One region of the Janthinobacterium sp. SUN176 genome, then DNA from elsewhere that is predicted to be linked to it. Evidence: predicted binding sites of a transcription regulator. Region 1 holds the regulator's gene; each other region holds the start of a gene.
What was found. The regulator FNR, encoded in region 1, switches genes on or off when oxygen is low (the NO sensors DNR and NnrR bind a similar motif). The targets are predictions, from matches to a motif close to TTGATNNNNATCAA.

Region 1 (4,212 bases):
TCGGCCCGGTCGCGTTCCTGTTCCAGCTCCGCCGCGCGCGATTCGAGTTCCTGCTGCAGACGGTCGCGTTCGCTCATCAGGCCGTTGAACGCTTCCGTCAGTTCGCCGATTTCGTCGCGCTGCTGCACCGGCACGGGCGTGAAGCGGCTGCCGCTGGTGCGCAGGGCTTGCAGGGTGTCGCGCAGGCGCACCAGCGGCGACAGCAGGCGCACGGTGACCCAGCCCAGCACGAAGGCGGCCAGCAGCGAGGCGAGGATGCTCCACAGCACCAGCCGGTACAGCACGCCATCGAACGGTTCGAAGGCATCTTCGACGGGGAGCGAGGCGGCCAGCAGCCAGTTCACGGATTTCAGGCGCTTGAAGCTGTTGACGGCCGTGATGCCGCGGCTGTTGGTGCTGACCATGCTGCCTTCGCCATCTTCCTTCAGCAGCCGGGTGGTCGTCAGGTTGGCGTTCGGCTGGCGCGGTTGCAGCAGCCGGCTGGTATCGGGATGCAGCACGTAGCGCGGCACGGCGCCGCGCGTGAGGATGAAGTAATAGCCGCTCTTGCCGATCTTTTCCGAGCGCAGGCGGCCCAGCAGGTTGTCCTTGTACAGGCGCAGCACGCCGATCACGACGCCGGCCACCTGGCCATCGGCGGCCAGCACGGGCGCCACCATCTGCACGATGGGCATGCCGCTCGACTTGCCCAGCATCGGTTCGGTGATCATGGGCTGGCGCGTGCGCAGGACGGTCTGGAAATACTCGCGCTCGGCGACGTTGATGCCGGCGCGCCCCGCTACTTCCGGCATGTCGGCCACGACGGCGCCATGCGCGTCGAGCACCAGCACGTCATCGAACAGCACCAGCATCGAGCGGCGCGAATAGTATTCGCGCAATTGGGCGGGCCGGGCGATCAATTCCGGCGGCTGCTGCCTGGCCGTCAGGGTGACGATCTGCAGCAGCATGCCCAGCTTGTCGTCGAGTTCGGCGGCGGTGCGGCTGATCAGGGACGATTGCTGGCTCAGCAGTACTCGGGTGAAGTCGTCGCGCATGTGCTGCACCTGGATCATGGTGACCAGCGCGATCATGGCGATCGAGGTCAGGCTGGTGGCCAGCGCGACTTTTGCTTTAATGCCGAGAGGCTTCATGATTTCCTTTTCAGTACCGGGCGGCACAGGCGGCAGATAATGCTGTCAGGAATTTTCCTATCAATGCCCCAGCTTGGCAAGCGCCGCCGCGCAAATTGCCCGCCCCGTACGGGCTTTTGACGATGTTGCCATATAATTAAAGGCTGGACGTCGTTTATTCGCCGAATTTACGGTGAAATTGGCATACGGCAACCCTGTATGCGGCTGTATGCAGTAAACTTGTTGTTGCATTTTCTAAAAGGTACCGACATGACTGAAGCGCTACTCACTCCAACCTTGCCCACCGTGAACGTGGAGGCGTTGCGTGCGCGATGCTCGACCTGCAGCATGCATCAATTGTGCCTGCCGATGGGCCTCGATGTGGGCGACATGGACAGGCTGGATCAGATCATCGGCCGCCGCCGCAAGATCGTGCGCGGCGCCTCGCTGTTCCGTATCGGCGACTCGTTCCAGAACCTGTATGCGATCCGCCTGGGGCATTTCAAGACGTACCAGATCAATCCGGGCGGCGAAGAGCAGGTGACGGGCTTCCAGATGGCGGGTGAACTGCTGGGCATGGACGCCATCAGCGCCGACCGCCACCACTGTAATGCGGTGGCGCTGGAAGACAGCGAAGTGTGTGAAATCCCGTTTTCCAGCCTGGAACAATTGCTGGGCAACATGCCGACCCTGCTGCGCCATTTCCACCGCATGATGAGCCAGGAAATCACGCGCGAGCAAAGCGTCATGTTGCTTTTGGGTAACATGCAGGCGACGCAGCGCTTTGCCGCCTTCATCGTCAACCTGGCGTCGCGCTATGAAGCGCGCGGCTATTCGGGCAGCAATTTCCAGCTGCGCATGTCGCGCGAGGAAATCGGCAACTACCTGGGCCTGACCATCGAGAGCGTCAGCCGCCTGCTGTCGAAGTTCAAGAAGGAAGGCTGGCTGCGCGTCTCGAACCGGGAAATTGAAATCCTGCAGCCGGCCAAGCTGAAAGCCATTACGGCCGGCACGGACGTCTGCAAGTAACAGCACCGTCAAAACCTGCTGCGCGTCGCGCTTTGCGGCTTGCGATGCTCGCTGTGCTATAGCACAGCTGCGCTTCTCAACCACAAATCACTGCCGCTCGCTACGGTTTTCCCGGCGCTGTACGTTATAGCTCTTCATCCGCATGCAGCGCGATGCTGCGCTGCAGGGGCCAGGTCCAGATGCCGGACAGGCGCCACTCGCGTTTGTCGTTTTCCACCAGCACTTGCCAGCGGCTGCGCTCGAGCATCGGCAGCGCTACGGAAAAATTGCCGGCTGCGTCGGGCTGCACCAGCACCTTGATATCCTTTTCCGGCAGGGTCGCATGCGCCAGGTGCAGCTGCAAAGGCGCTTGATAGGCCTTGCCGAAGCTGTGCACGGAACCGGTCAGGCGCGCTGCAGCGACGTCATACGACAGGCGCGTATCCATCGCCAGGTCGCTGGCGATCGTGTCGCGCTTCAAATCCTGGTTGATCGCCTTGCCCTGCTTGTAATAATCGCCCACCACCAGCGCATCGGGCTGCGTAAACGCGATATAGCCCATGAAGCTGCCGACGACCACGGACAGGCCGGGGCCGATCATCAGCAGCCATGGCCAGCGATGCTTGTACCACGGTGCAACGGGTGCTTGCAGTTTCAGACTGTCGGACATGATATTTCTCCTGTTTAATCAGCCAGTCCCCGCATGGGGACCGGCCTTCCTGCAACTTCGTGGCGGCGGCGAGGGCACCCGGTCCCCGTCCGCCTTTCCTTGTTAACGCGGCACGATGAATACCGCGCTTTCACGCACATGCAGCGATGGGTCGTCCAGCGATTGCAATTCGATCGCAATCTTGTTCGAGCCCTTCTCTCCCACGCCGTGCGGCACGCGCAGGCGGATCGGCCAACCCAGCGTTTCCGTCGGCTGCAAGGTCACTTCTTCGCGCGTCAGCAAGGTCAGGCCCGGCAAGCCGGAAGCGCTGATTTTGAAATGCTGGCTTTGCTCCGACGTGTTCATGATCTGCAGGCGGTAGACGTTTTCGATCATGCCGTCTTCCACTTCGCGTCCCATGGAACCGCGGTCGCGGATCACGTCCATTTTCAGAGGCGTGCGCAGGGCCAGCGAAGTACACACGGCGATGATGATCAGGGCCAGGATGGAAGTGTAGATCAAGACGCGCGGGCGCATGGCGCGCTGGCGTATCTGCTTCGAATTGAAGTTGTTTTCCATCGCATGGTCGGTACTGTAGCGTACCAGTCCCCGTGGCCGGTCGACTTTGTCCATCACGCTGTTGCAGGCATCGACGCAAGCGGCGCAACCGATGCATTCATACTGCAGGCCGTTACGGATATCGATGCCGGTCGGACACACCTGCACGCACAGGGTACAGTCGATGCAATCGCCCAGCTTGTCGTTGTTGCCGGCCTTCTTGCTCATGGCGCCACGTGGTTCACCGCGCTTGGCATCGTAGGTGATGATCAGGGTGTCCTGGTCGAACATGGCGCTCTGGAAGCGCGCGTAGGGGCACATGTATTTGCACACCTGCTCGCGCAGCCAGCCCGCGTTGCCGTAGGTTGCCAGACTGTAGAACAAGACCCAGAACCATTCCCAGGGACCGAAGTTCAGCGTGGTCACCGACTGCGCCAGTTCCTTGATCGGCGTGAAGTAGCCGACAAAGGTAAAGCCCGTCCACAGGGCGATGGCGCCCCATACCAGGTGCTTGGCCGTCTTCTTGAACGCCTTGCGCACGGAGGGGCCCTGCTTGTCGAGGGCCATGCGCGCGCTGCGCGTGCCCTCGATGCGGCGTTCGACCCACAGGAAAATTTCCGTGTATACCGTTTGCGGGCAAGAGAACCCGCACCACACCCGCCCGGCAATGGCCGTGACGAGGAACAACAAATACGCACAGATGATCAGCAGGGCCGCCAGATAGATGAAATCCTGGGGCCACAGCACGACGCCGAAAATGTAGAACTTGCGCGTGGTCAAATCGAACAGCAGGGCTTGCCTGCCATTCCAGGTCAACCACGGCAAGCCGTAGAACGCCAGCTGGGTAAGCCATACGCATACCCATCGCCAGGTAGCGTAGCGTCCTTT
Region 2 (4,212 bases), on a different contig from region 1:
TGAGTTTGACTTGCGCCAGGTCTTGCTGCGTGTAGACGCGGTAGGCGCCGGCGCGGCGCACGTCGCCCAGCAAGCCCAGCGCTTCATAGTGGCGCAAGGCCTTGGGCGAGGTGCCCGCCAGGCGGGCGATTTCTCCGATGTACATGGGTGATCCTTTCTCAAGCTTGAGCGAATCTTACCGTATGGCAGCGGCGCCCAAACGGCCCAGGCATCTTCAGGCCCGGCGCGGCGGCACTTTCTTCGCCGTGCACTCGGCGCAAGTGCCGTACAGCGACAGCGCGTGCTCGTGCAGCACGAAGCCCCGCTCGGCGGCGATCTCGTTCTGGCGCAGTTCGATGCCTTCGTCGACGAATTCATCGACCTTGCCGCAACCCGTGCAGACCAGGTGGTCGTGGTGCTGCCCTTCGTTCAGTTCGAAGACGGCGTGGCCCGATTCGAAATGCCGGCGAAACAGGATGCCCGCTTCGGCAAACTGCATCAGCACGCGGTAGATGGTGGCCAGGCCCACGTCGATCTTTTCAGCCAGCAAGAGTTTGTAGACATCGTCCGCACTCAGGTGCTTGATCGTGCCTTCTTGAAACAGCTGCAGAATCCGCAAGCGGGGGATGGTCACTTTCAAGCCCGATTCACGCAGTTCCCTCAATATATCCATGTCTCCCATTCCTTTTTGTAGTCGCCCTAGCGAGGTATTGCATTATATCGCAAATGATAATCATTACCATTCTCATGTGTGTGCTGTAAATAGTATGCCGCGCGGGCGGGCGGCAATCCAGTGACATCGGCGCAAGTGGTGCTTGCGTGGCGGGCAACTGATGCCGGCAGTATTGGTTGCTGCTGAAAAGTGGCGGTCGAATCGCTATACTGTGCGGCAGGAAATAACAATGGAGGGGGCATGGACCGATTTGATGCGATGCGCATCTTTACGCGCATCGTCGAACTGCGCAGTTTTACGCAGGCGGCGCATGACCTCGGCTATCCGAAGGCCACCGTCACGCATGCGATCAAGCAACTGGAAGCGCGGCTGCGCGTGCGCCTGCTGCAGCGGACCACGCGGCAAGTGACGTCCACGCCCGATGGCGACGCGTATTACCAGCGCTGCGTGCGCCTGCTGGCGGACCTGGAAGAAACGGAAGCCGTGTTCAGTTCGGCGGCGCAGCAACCGGCCGGCAAGCTGCGCATCGACTTGCACGCGACCCTGGCCATGCACTTCGTCATGCCCGTGCTGGACCGGTTCTGCGCCCGCTATCCGCTGATCGAACTGGAAATCGGCATGGGCGACCGCCTCGTCGACCTGGTGCGCGAAGGCGTCGATTGCGTGCTGCGCGTGGGCGAACTGGGCGACTCGTCGATGGTGGCGCGCCGCGTGGCGCTGCTCGACCAGGTGACGTGCGCCAGCCCCGCCTACCTGGCCGCGCACGGCACGCCGGAGCATCTGACGCAGCTGGATGGCCACCGTGCCGTCAATTTCTTTTCCGCCCAGACGGGCAAGGTCTGGCCCTTCGATTTCAAGGTGGCGGGACAGCGCCACAGCGTGGCCTTGCCAGGCACCGTGTCCGTCAACAATGCCGACGCGTATCACGCCTGCTGCCGCGCGGGCATGGGCTTGATCCAGGCGCCCCGTTATCACCTGGAGCGGGCGCTGGCGGCCGGCGAACTGGTGGAAGTGCTGCGGGACTGGCGGCCCGACCCGCTGCCCGTGTCCGTGCTGTATCCCCACCACCGGCAATTGTCGCCGCGCGTGCGCGTGTTTGCCGACTGGGTCGCCAGCCTGTTTGCCGACGTGCATTGATGCGCTGCAATGCGGCAATTTTTGACCTGGGCAAAGGAAAAAATCCCTCTGGTGATGCCATATAGCACTATTTGATGTGGATCAAAGTTTTTGTTGCACTGCACTCTTAGACTTCGCAGCGTTACTTAACGACAGAGGAAAACATAATGAAAACGTCCGCAACTGCAGCAGCAATCGTCCTGGCCGCCATTGGCGCATTCGCCGGCAACGCAATGGCACAGGAAAGCCCATGGCTGGTCCGTGCGCGCGCCGTGCATATCGATCCGGCCGATAAATCGACTCCTGTTGGTGGCCTCGGTGCATCGGACCGCTTGACGGTCAGCAGCAAGACGATTCCTGAAATCGATATTTCGTACTTCTTCACCCCGAATATCGCTGCCGAGCTGATCCTGACCTACCCGCAAAAGCATGACGTCAAGCTCGATGGCGGCCAAGTCGGCACCTTCAAGCACCTGCCGCCGACCCTGTCGCTGCAATACCACTTCATGCCTGAAAAACAGTTCAGCCCTTACGTGGGTGCCGGCGTGAACTACACGAATATTTCCGATGTGAAATTGCTGAACGGCGCCGGCCGCCTGGAACACGACAGCTGGGGTTTCGCGCTGCAAGCTGGCGTCGACTACAAGCTCGATAAAAACTGGTCGCTGAACTTCGACATCAAGAAAGTGCAGATCCGCAGCGACGTCTTCATCGGCGGCGCCAAGGCCAGCGAAGTCAAGGTGGATCCGCTGCTGATCGGCGTCGGCGTCGGCTACCGCTTCTAAGCAAGGCATGACTGCGCCCGCGCGGCGCGGACAATAAAAAAGGACGGCCTTGGCCGTCCTTTTTGCATGGCATGCAGCGGTCTATTTTTTCAGCGTCTTTTCCAGCGCCAGCTGGTAATCCGTCTTTTCGTAGCCGGCCAAATACTTGTTCGTCGCGTCGAGGAAGGCGCGCGAGCGGTAGGCCGCTTCCAGGTCCTTCACCCATGGCTTGGCCTTGTCGGCCGTGCGGATGGCCACCAGGTTGATGTAGCTGTCCGAAATCTTTTCCACGCTCAGGGCCGACGTCAGCTTCATGCCGGCGGCCAGGGCGAAGTTACCGTTCACGAAAGCGTAGTCGGCGTCGGCCAGCGAACGTGGCAGCTGCGCCGCTTCCAGTGGCACCAGTTTCAGCTTCTTCGGGTTTTCCAGCACGTCGCGCTCGGACGCGCGCAGCGGGTCGACGTTCGGTTTCAGCTTGATCCAGCCCATCTTGGCCAGCATCACCAGCGCGCGCGCCTGGTTGGTCGGGTCGTTCGGCATGGTGATGGTGGCGCCGTTCTTGACTTCCGCCAGCGTTTTCTGCTTGCCGCCGTACAGGCCGATCGGCATGGTCGGCACGGTGATCAATGAGCTCAGTGGCAGCTTGTTATCGGTGGCGAACTTGGTCAGGTAGACGATGTGCTGGAACACGTTGGCGTCCAGCGAGCCTTCGGCCAGCGCGTAGTTCGGCTGCACGTAGTCGTTGAATTCCACGATCTTGACCTTGTAGCCCTGTTTTTCCAGGATAGGCTTGATGCCCAGCTTCAGCTGGTCCGAATACGGGCCGGAGCTGGTGCCGATGACGAGTTCTTTCGGGTCCTTGGCGTGGGCGGCGGTGGCGAAGGCCAGGCTGGCAGCGGCCAGGAGCAGGTTGCGGCGAATGTGGTTCATGCTTTTCCTTGTACTGAAATACTGAATATGAATTAACGTTTGTCGAGGCGCTTGGCGATGCGCGTGCCGGCGAACTGGATGGTTTGCACCAGCACGATCAGGATGGCCACGGTGGCGACCATGATGTCCGTCTCGAAGCGGTAGTAGCCGTAGCGGATGGCCAGGTCGCCGATACCGCCGCCGCCCACCACGCCGGCCACTGCCGAATACGACAGGAAGCTGATCGACAGCACGGTCAGGGCCAGCACCAGGCCGGAACGCGCTTCCACCAGCAGCACGCGGAAGATGATCTGCATTTCCGACGCGCCCATGGCGTGCGCCGCCTCGATCACGCCGCGCGGCACTTCGCGCAGGTTCTGTTCCACCAGGCGCGCCAGGTAGGGAATGGCGGCAAACGACAGCGGCACGCTGGCCGCCAGCGGGCCGATCGAAGTGCCCGCGATGATGCGTGTAAACGGCGTCAGGGCGACCAGCAGAATGATGAAGGGGAAGCTGCGCACGGTATTGACCAGCCAGCCGAGGATCGTCGACAGTGGGCGGTTTTCCAGCGATTGGCCTTCCGAGACGAGGAACAGCAAGATGCCCAGCGGGCCGCCGATCAGGATGGCGGCCGTCAGGCCGATGCCCAGCATGGTCATGGTCTGGCCCAGCGCCACCCAGATTTCCGGCAGCAGCTTGATGACGTTATTGATCGATTCTTCAAACATGTGTTGCATCCTTCCATGCGGTGGCTTCAAACGCCTCGGTGCC
Region 3 (4,212 bases), on a different contig from region 1:
CCTGGCGCAGGAATTCCTCTTCGCCTTCCTTCATGGAAATCGAGTTGACGATGGCCTTGCCTTGCACGCATTTCAGGCCCGCTTCGATGACCGACCATTTCGACGAGTCGACCATGATGGGCACGCGCGAAATGTCGGGTTCCGAGGCGATCAGGTTCAGGAAGCGCGTCATGGCGGCCAGCGAGTCGAGCATGGCTTCATCCATATTGATATCGATCACTTGCGCGCCGTTTTCCACTTGCTGGCGCGCCACGGACAAGGCTTCGTCGTATTGCTCGTTGAGAATCATGCGCGCAAACGCCTTCGAGCCCGTGACGTTGGTGCGCTCGCCCACGTTGACGAACAGCGACTCGTCATTGACGACGAACGGTTCCAGGCCCGCCAGGCGCAAGTCGTGCGATGGGGCCGGCACGGTGCGCGGGGTGTTTTTCGACAGCAACTCGCCAATGGCGGCGATGTGCTCGGGCGTGGTGCCGCAGCAGCCGCCCGCCATGTTCAGGAAGCCCGCGTCGGCAAATTCGCGCAGCAGGGCGGACGTGTCGGCTGGCAACTCGTCGAAACCCGTGTCGCTCATGGGGTTGGGCAAGCCCGCGTTCGGGTAGATGCACACGAAGGTGTCGGCGATCTTGGCCAGCTCTTCCGCGTACGGGCGCATCAGGGCGGCGCCCAGCGCGCAGTTCAGGCCGATGGTCAGCGGTTTCGCGTGGCGCACGGAATTCCAGAAGGCGGGCACGGTCTGGCCCGACAAGATGCGGCCCGACGCGTCCGTGACGGTGCCCGAAATCATCAGCGGCAGGCGCACGACATCCGGGTTTTGCTCGTAGAACAGGTCGATGGCGAACAGGGCCGCCTTGCAGTTCAAGGTATCGAAGATGGTTTCCACCAGCAATACGTCGGCGCCGCCTTCCACCAGACCCTGCGTCTGCTGCAGGTAGGCGGCCACCAGTTGGTCGAAGGTGACGTTGCGCGCGGCCGGGTCGTTCACGTCTGGCGAGATCGACGCCGTCTTCGGCGTGGGCCCGAGGGCGCCGGCGACGAAGCGCGGCTTGTCCGGCGTGGAATATTTATCGCAGGCGGCGCGCGCCAGCTTGGCCGCCTGGACGTTCATTTCATAGGCCAGGTGGGCCATGTGGTAATCGTCTTGCGCGATCGTCGTGGCGCCGAAGGTATTCGTTTCGATCAGGTCGGCGCCGGCCGCCAGGTAGCGCTCGTGGATTTCCTGGATGATGTGCGGCTGCGTCAGGGTCAGCAACTCATTATTGCCCTTGACGAACAGTTCGCGCGCGCCACTGTCGGCCGGCGCGGCGAAATCGATGAAGCGGCCGGCGGGGCCGCCGCGGTACGCTTCTTCGTCGAGCTTGTATTGCTGGATGATCGTGCCCATGGCGCCGTCGAGAATCATGATCCGCTGCGCCAGAATGGCGCGCAAGGTGGCTTCGGTCGGGGACATGGCGGGGATCACGGTATCGTTCATTTCATGCTTTCAATAGGCAAACGGGCGGCGGCGCGGCGACAAGACGTTACGAGGCGGATGCGGGTCAGCAGGATCAGCTGACGGAGAGTTGCCGGCCGGGTAGGGCAGGCAGAAGGTGGCAATCGCCTGATTTCACCGGGTCTAAAATTATACGGCATCAGGCTGCTTTGGTTTTAAGCAAAAGCGGCCGTTCGCCCCACGGCAGGCCTTCTTGCAACACATCGCCTGCCGCCACGCCTGCTTCTGAAAATTACATTCCTGAAAATCTTACTCAAAACGTTAATTCTTCCAGCAAAGTTGGCAGAACAGTATGGCGTCTAGGCTGTGGAAAAATTTCCACATTATTTGCGCCGCATCAGCATATTTTTAATGAGTCGAATGGCAATAGCTGCAAAGGAAAGTAATTTTGATTTTAGCCAACACAGAGTGAGGGGAGTAATGCTCAGAATAAAGTTTGCCAAGCAGATATTTTAATTATTATCAAAACCAATTGAATCAAAAGCATTAATAGTTGTCTTTGGGAATCGAACTAAACCATAATATTGGTTCTTCGAAATTAAATTCTCACCAAAAGTCACCAATATGTCACATTTATCTCGTGTCCTTCCCGGCATCGCGCTGCATCAACATGGTTGCCAGCCATGAAAAACCATCTGCTTGTCGCATTGTTTGTCATGCTGGGCCTGTCCGCCTGCGGCGGTGGTGGCGGTGGGGGCGGCGACACGGTGGTGGCGACCACGTCGGGTACGCCCGTGCTGCTGCCTGCCGTGACGGCCGTTTCGGCGGCGAATGTCGCCGTCGGTGGCAGCCTGGTGCTTACAGGCACGAATCTGAGCCGCGTGACGGCTTTCCAGGTGGGCGGCGTGACCGTTGCCACCAGCGCCGCCAGCGACACCAGCATCACCCTGACCATGCCGGGCGTGCCCGTATCGGGCGCCTTGAACCTCGTCAGCGCCAGCGGCACGGCGGCCACCAGCTATAACGTCAATGTGTACCTGCCATTGAGCGTGGGCAGCGTCGCACCGGCGACGGGCGGCGTCGGTTCCAGCGTGACGATCACGGGCGGCGGCATGGGCGCCGTGACGGCGGTGCAGTTTGGCAATGGTGCGGCGGCAACGCCGCAAAGCCAGACGGCCGGCAGCGTGACGGTGCTGGTGCCTGCGGGCGCGGCGACAGGCGCGCTGACGGTGCGCGGTCCCTACAATGATGTGCTCAGCGGCGACACGTACACGGTGCTGGCCAGCGTGACGGTGACGTCGATCACCTCGGCCGTCAACAACGGACGCTTGTCCGTGACGGTGCAGGGCAGCAATCTTGACCAGGTCACTTCGGCGTCGGTGGGCAATACGCCGGCCGTCATCGTCAGTGCCACTGCCAGCCAGCTGGTATTGTCTGCACCAGACTCGGCAACGGGCAACGTGATGCTGGCGGCGGCGTCGCGCATCGCCGTGAATGCGGGCACGGTGTCGGCCTTTACCCTGGGCAGCATTGATTTCGCGCAAGTACTGAATTTGAATGCCAGCAATACGGCCTTGCGCCTGACGCGCGGCAAGCCGGCCGCCGTGCGCGTGTCCGTGCTGGCCGCGCAGGCGGGTCAGGCCAGCCCGGCGGTCACCTTGAATGCGACCGCCGCCAATGGCAGCAACCTGGGCAGCATCGCGATGACGGGGCCGGCGCTCTTGCCGACGACGAAGCACGATGACAGTTTCAACGGCAATTTCAGTGCCGTCCTGCCTGCAGGCTGGATCTTGCCCGGCGTGCGCGTGAGCGTGACGGCCGTCGGCAATGACGGCGTGCAAGTGAGCCAGGAAGCGGCGCCCGTGGTGGCCAGCCTGGCCAAGATCCGTCTGGTGCTCGTGCCCTTGAGCACCGATGATGGCGTGGCGCAACTGCCTGACGCCGAGGTGATCCGCGCCGCGCTGCTGCGCGTGTATCCGTATGCGACAGAAAATATCAGCATCACGACGCGCGCCGCACTGAGCATGCCGGGCAGCAGCACGGCCGACAGCTGGTGGAGCGATGCCCTGGGCAAGCTGGAAAACCGGCGCGCGCTGGAAGACAGCGGCGCCTACTATTATGGTTTCGTGCCGAAGATGTCCGTCACCAACGCCGCCGGCCTGGCCTACATCAACCAGCGCAGCAGCGGCAACGACTTTACGTCGGCCATCGGCCTCGATGCCCAGTCCAATAGCATCGCGGCGGTCGACCCATTCTCCAATCAATGGCCTCTGTGGCTGACTACGCTCGTGCATGAGCTGGGCCATAATCACTCGCTGCAGCACGTTCCCTGCGGCGGTCCGGCTGGCGCTGCTGTCGACTACCCATATGCGAATGGCAATCTGGGCCCGCAACCGCTGTACAACAGCAACTATGCAGGCAGCATCGGCCAGCTGAGCAAGGCAGTCTATGGCAACACGCCGATGAAGGACGTGATGAGCTATTGCAGCGGCGCCTGGTTCTCCGACTACAGCTATGCGCGGGTGCAGCAATTCCTGGAAAAACGCAGCACGCAGATTACGGGCAGCAATGTGCTGGCCGCCAGCATGGCCGTGGCCGAGAACGGCTACCTGACCATTTCCGGCCGCATTACGCCTGGCGGCGTGGCCCTGCGCCCGGCCGTTGCCTCGTCGGCGCGCATCGGCACCGCTGCCAGCGGCAGCGGCCATGCTTATACCTTGCGCGTGTTGACGGCGTCCGGACAGACTATCGACTTGCCCTTCGATGGCGTCTCCGTGGCC
Region 4 (4,212 bases), on a different contig from region 1:
TCACGTCGCCCATCGCCAGTTGCGGGTCGAGCAGCACGTCCATCAGCCCCGGCTCCGGCGGCAGGCCCAGCACTTTCAGCACGGACGGGCGCGCCACATCGGCATCGACCAGCAGCACCGTGATATCCATTTCCATGGCGATGCTCATGGCCAGGTTCACGGCGCAGTAGGTCTTGCCTTCGCCGGGCATGGCGCTGGTGACGACGATCAGGTTGCCGTGGCGGATGGCCTCTGCGCCGCTGGCGCGCGCCTGGCGCAGCAGCGGGCGCTTGATGATGCGGAAATCCTCGGCCACCGAGCTGCGTCCGCCTTCCTGCGTGAGCATGCCTTGCTCCGCCAGCCGGGCCAGGTTCAGGGGGCGGTACTGGGGCGACCTGGCCGCGTCCGCGCCATCCGCCCCCGCCGCGCCCGCTGCGCCATACGGCACGCCGGCCTCGGCCACGCCCAGGATGGTGGGCTCCTGCTTGCCGCTGTCCTTGCTGCTCATCGTCGCTCCCCGGGATCTAGAATTTCAGCAGCGCGGCCGTCATGACCCCGCCGTACAGCACGAACAGGCTGCCCAGGCAGGCGCCAAAGCCGTAGCGGGCGCGACGGCGGCGCACTTGCTGCAGCGCCGTCCAGTTCATCGATACCGTGCCCAGCACGTTCAAGCCCGTGGCGTCGCGCAGTTCGGCGGGGCTGAGGAAGGTGGGACGCACCTGGCTGATGAGCAAGGCCGTGGCGACGCCGGCCACCAGGGCCGCGCCCAGCGCCGCGCTGAACAGCAGCGGGCGGTTCGGGCCGACGGGCGCATATTGCACCGTGGGCGGGTCGATGATCTTGAAGGCCATCATTTCCGTGGTGGAACTGAGCTCACCCGACAGCTTGGCCGCCTCGCGCCGGCCGATCAGCTTTTCATAGTTTTCCTTGTTGATGATGTAATCGCGGTTCAGCTGCGCCAGCTGCGATTCCACCTCGGGCACGGCATTGCTCTGCGCCAGCAGGCGTTCATTGCGCGCGTTGTATTCCTGCACGCGGGCGCGGATGGCGGCCACCTTGGCGTCCGCATCCGTCAGCGCCACCTTCAGCTGCTGCAGCATGGGGCTGTAGTTCTTGCCCGGGTCGCCGGCCGCCGTCTTCAGCTTGCTTTCCTCGATCTTGCGTTCTTCCAGCTGGGCAATGAGGCGCTTCGAAGAGATGATGTCGGGGTGCAGTTCCGTAAATTGCATGCGCAGGCTGTCGAGGTTCTTGTTGAGCGTGGCGATGCGCTCGTCGAGTTCGGGATTCGCGATGGCCGATGCGTTCGGTTCCAGGTCGAGCACGGGCTCGTCGCCCTCGATCTGGCTCTGGATGGCCTTGCGGGCCTGTTCCGCCTCGACCAGTTCCAGCTTGGCATTGTTCAGGCTATCGGACGACATCAGCAGCTGGCTTCCATAGTCGATGCCCTGGCGCGGCAGCAGCAGGTTGTTGCGGATCTTGAATTCCTTCACGAGGTTTTCCGCCGCGCTCAGCTTGTCCTCGTAATTCTTGATCTGCTCGTCGATGAATTGCACCGCCTTTTGCGAATCGCCCTTTTTTCCCTGGAAACTGCCTTCGACAAAGATGGTGAGCAGGCTTTGCACCACATCGCGCACCAGCTTCGGGTCGCGCCCGCTGTAGCTGATCGTGTAGATGTCATACGCGTTGGTGCCCGTGATCTTGATGCGGCTCATCAAATCGTCGAGCTGGGCCTCGTGTTCGCGCACGGTCTTCGAATCGAGGTCGAGGTCGACCATGCGCATGACGCGCTCCACGTTCGGGCGGCTGAGCAGGGTGCGGCTCATGATGGCCACCTGCTGCTCCGTGTTCGGCACGCTGGTCATGCCGGCCATCAGCGGCTTGAGGATGGTTTGCGTATCGACAAACACGCGCGCCGACGTCTGGAAGTCGTCGGGCAGGGTGATCACCTTGATGAAGCCGACGACGGCCACCAGCCACGCCACCAGCACCGCATGCCAGCGGTACTTCCAGATGCCTTTCAGGCTGGAAAGCAATTGCTGTATCAATTCTTCCATGTCGCTTCCTTCAGGTGACGGTGCTGCACGGTCGATGGGCTGGCGACGGCGTCTTGCAAGAAATGCTTGCCTGTTGAGTAAGCAAAGTATAGGGCGGCTGAGAGGCAAAATTTCCCAAGATGATTGCTTCTTGATACGCCTCAAGGTTGACTTGCCGGGTTTTAATAATCATAGGAAGTTCGCGGCCCAGGCTGGTTCTGCGGGGCCGGCCATGGACGCGCCATCGACTCGAAGAGGCTCCGCATGAATCCGTTTCGCCGTGCATTTGTCTGCAACACGCTGGGCCTGGGCTTGGCCGCCGGCTTGCTGGGCGCCTGCCGCACGTCCCATCCGCTGGCGCCCTCCGACGACAGCGCGCCCATGCACGACTACCTGATCGGACCGGGAGACTCCGTCAACATCATCGTCTGGCGCAATCCGGAAGTGTCGCTGACGGTGGCCGTGCGGCCGGACGGCAAGATCACCACGCCGCTGGTCGAGGATTTGCCCGCCAGCGGCAAGACGTCGACCCAGCTGGCGCGCGACATCGAGCAAGCGTTGGGCAAGTTCATCCAGCAGCCCGTCGTGACGGTCATCGTCACCAATTTCTCGGGCCCGTATGGCGAGCAGATCCGCGTCATCGGCGAAGCGGCCAAGCCGCAGGCGCTGCCGTACCGGCTGGGCATGTCGCTGATGGACGTGCTCATCGCCGTGGGCGGCATCACCGATTTTGCGGCCGGCAACAAGGCCAGCATCATCCGCATGCGGGAAGGCAACCAGCAGCAGCTGGGCGTGCGCCTCGACGACCTCCTGAAGCGTGGCGATATTTCCGCCAACGTCATGATGCGCCCTGGCGACGTGCTGCTGATACCGGAGAGCTTCTTTTAATAGCGGACTCGGCAATATCAAAACAGCACTTATATTTGTCATTTTGTACTTGCAGGCAAATTTCAGCATGCAATTTTGCTATTAAATAGCATATTTCTTCTGTTTTTTTTGCCTGGCGCGGGAACTTCTCCAGTTTTTCTCTTGTCACAAGGCATTGGCTTCAGTCCGTCTCGACGGCGGCCGATGAACGTGAGGACAAGATGAGCTTTGAAGATGAACCCATTATTTCCTTCGACACGCCCGGTACTTTCAATGACCTGGTGGTGGGCGAGGGGCAGATCGACCCTGCCATGGAGCATGAGCTCGACCTGCAGCGCTTTCATATCCGCATGGCCAATTCGCGCGGCCGGCGCGAGGCGGCCAGTTTGCTGATCCGCAAGATGTACGGCTGGCGCGGCTATGCCGTCGATCCCGGCATCGCGCATGCCCTGAATAAAATCACGCTGTTTGCGGAAACGGCCGGCACCACCGTCGGCACCATGACCCTGTGCCTCGACAATGACGAGACCGGCTTGCCCGCCGATGAAAACTTCCGCGACAAGCTCGACGTGCTGCGCGAAGAAGGCCGGCGCCTGTGCGAACCGTCGCGCCTGGCCATCGACAAGGGGGTGAGCAAGCGCGTGTTCGCGGCGCTGATTCATATCTCTTATATCTATGCCCACAATATTCACGGCTTTACGGATTACGTGATCGAAGTCAACCCGCGCCACGTGGTGTTTTACAAGCGCATGCTGGGTTTCCAGGACTTCGGCGGCGAGCGCGAGTGCACGCGCGTGGGGGCGCCGGCCGTGCTGCTACGGCTGGACCTCGATTACATGGGGGCCCAGATCCGTAAATACGGTGGCCTGATGGAACAGCATGGGGGTGAACGGTCGTTTTACCCCTTTTTTTTTCCGACATGGGATGAGCCTGGCATTACGGACCGGCTGAGGCAGGGGCGCAACTGATCACTCATTTGTTTTTCAGCAAGAGCGTCTGCATGTAGCTGCCCGGAATCGCGTAGGTGATGCCGCTCGGGGCGCTGATGGCCGCTTCCTTGAGGCCCTTGACGTACACCATGTTGACGATGCCGTAGACGAGACCGGTCTCGGGATCGAACAGGGGGCTGCCGCTGCTGCCCGGATACGCCGTCGCGTCCAGCTGGAACACGGTGTACGGCGCTTTTTGCAGCTGCGCCAGGCGCCGGATGTCGAGGCGCTGCGCGTTTTCGCTGGGCATGACCACCGGCGTCAGCGATGACACGGTGGCCCGGTGCGTCACGTGGTGCAGCCCGAGCAAGGTGCCCAGCGGAAACCCCGTAAACGCCATGGCC

Region 2: a site for FNR is predicted at 1,861-1,874, ahead of O3299_RS11240 (OmpW family protein). Genes of this name have one in related genera too.
Region 3: a site for FNR is predicted at 1,881-1,894, ahead of O3299_RS26270 (IPT/TIG domain-containing protein). Genes of this name have one in related genera too.
Region 4: a site for FNR is predicted at 2,164-2,177, ahead of O3299_RS06495 (XrtA system polysaccharide chain length determinant). Genes of this name have one in related genera too.

Annotation. Positions count from the first base shown of each region.
Region 1 is NZ_JAPWIA010000002.1:67,237-71,448, reverse strand. Features, by position in the region: gene O3299_RS19635 (response regulator) at 1-1,130, opposite strand, end outside; gene fnr (fumarate/nitrate reduction transcriptional regulator Fnr) at 1,380-2,138, shown strand; gene O3299_RS19625 (FixH family protein) at 2,263-2,787, opposite strand; gene ccoG (cytochrome c oxidase accessory protein CcoG) at 2,890-4,212, opposite strand, start outside.
Region 2 is NZ_JAPWIA010000001.1:2,503,849-2,508,060, reverse strand. Features, by position in the region: gene O3299_RS11255 (MerR family transcriptional regulator) at 1-145, opposite strand, end outside; gene fur (ferric iron uptake transcriptional regulator) at 215-652, opposite strand; gene O3299_RS11245 (LysR family transcriptional regulator) at 893-1,789, shown strand; gene O3299_RS11240 (OmpW family protein) at 1,936-2,553, shown strand; gene O3299_RS11235 (MetQ/NlpA family ABC transporter substrate-binding protein) at 2,635-3,462, opposite strand; gene O3299_RS11230 (methionine ABC transporter permease) at 3,495-4,169, opposite strand; gene O3299_RS11225 (methionine ABC transporter ATP-binding protein) at 4,162-4,212, opposite strand, start outside.
Region 3 is NZ_JAPWIA010000006.1:209,974-214,185, reverse strand. Features, by position in the region: gene metH (methionine synthase) at 1-1,474, opposite strand, end outside; gene O3299_RS26270 (IPT/TIG domain-containing protein) at 2,116-4,212, shown strand, end outside.
Region 4 is NZ_JAPWIA010000001.1:1,459,309-1,463,520, forward strand. Features, by position in the region: gene O3299_RS06490 (XrtA-associated tyrosine autokinase) at 1-487, opposite strand, end outside; gene O3299_RS06495 (XrtA system polysaccharide chain length determinant) at 504-2,033, opposite strand; gene O3299_RS06500 (XrtA/PEP-CTERM system exopolysaccharide export protein) at 2,277-2,900, shown strand; gene O3299_RS06505 (long-chain N-acyl amino acid synthase) at 3,101-3,847, shown strand; gene O3299_RS06510 (serine protease) at 3,852-4,212, opposite strand, start outside.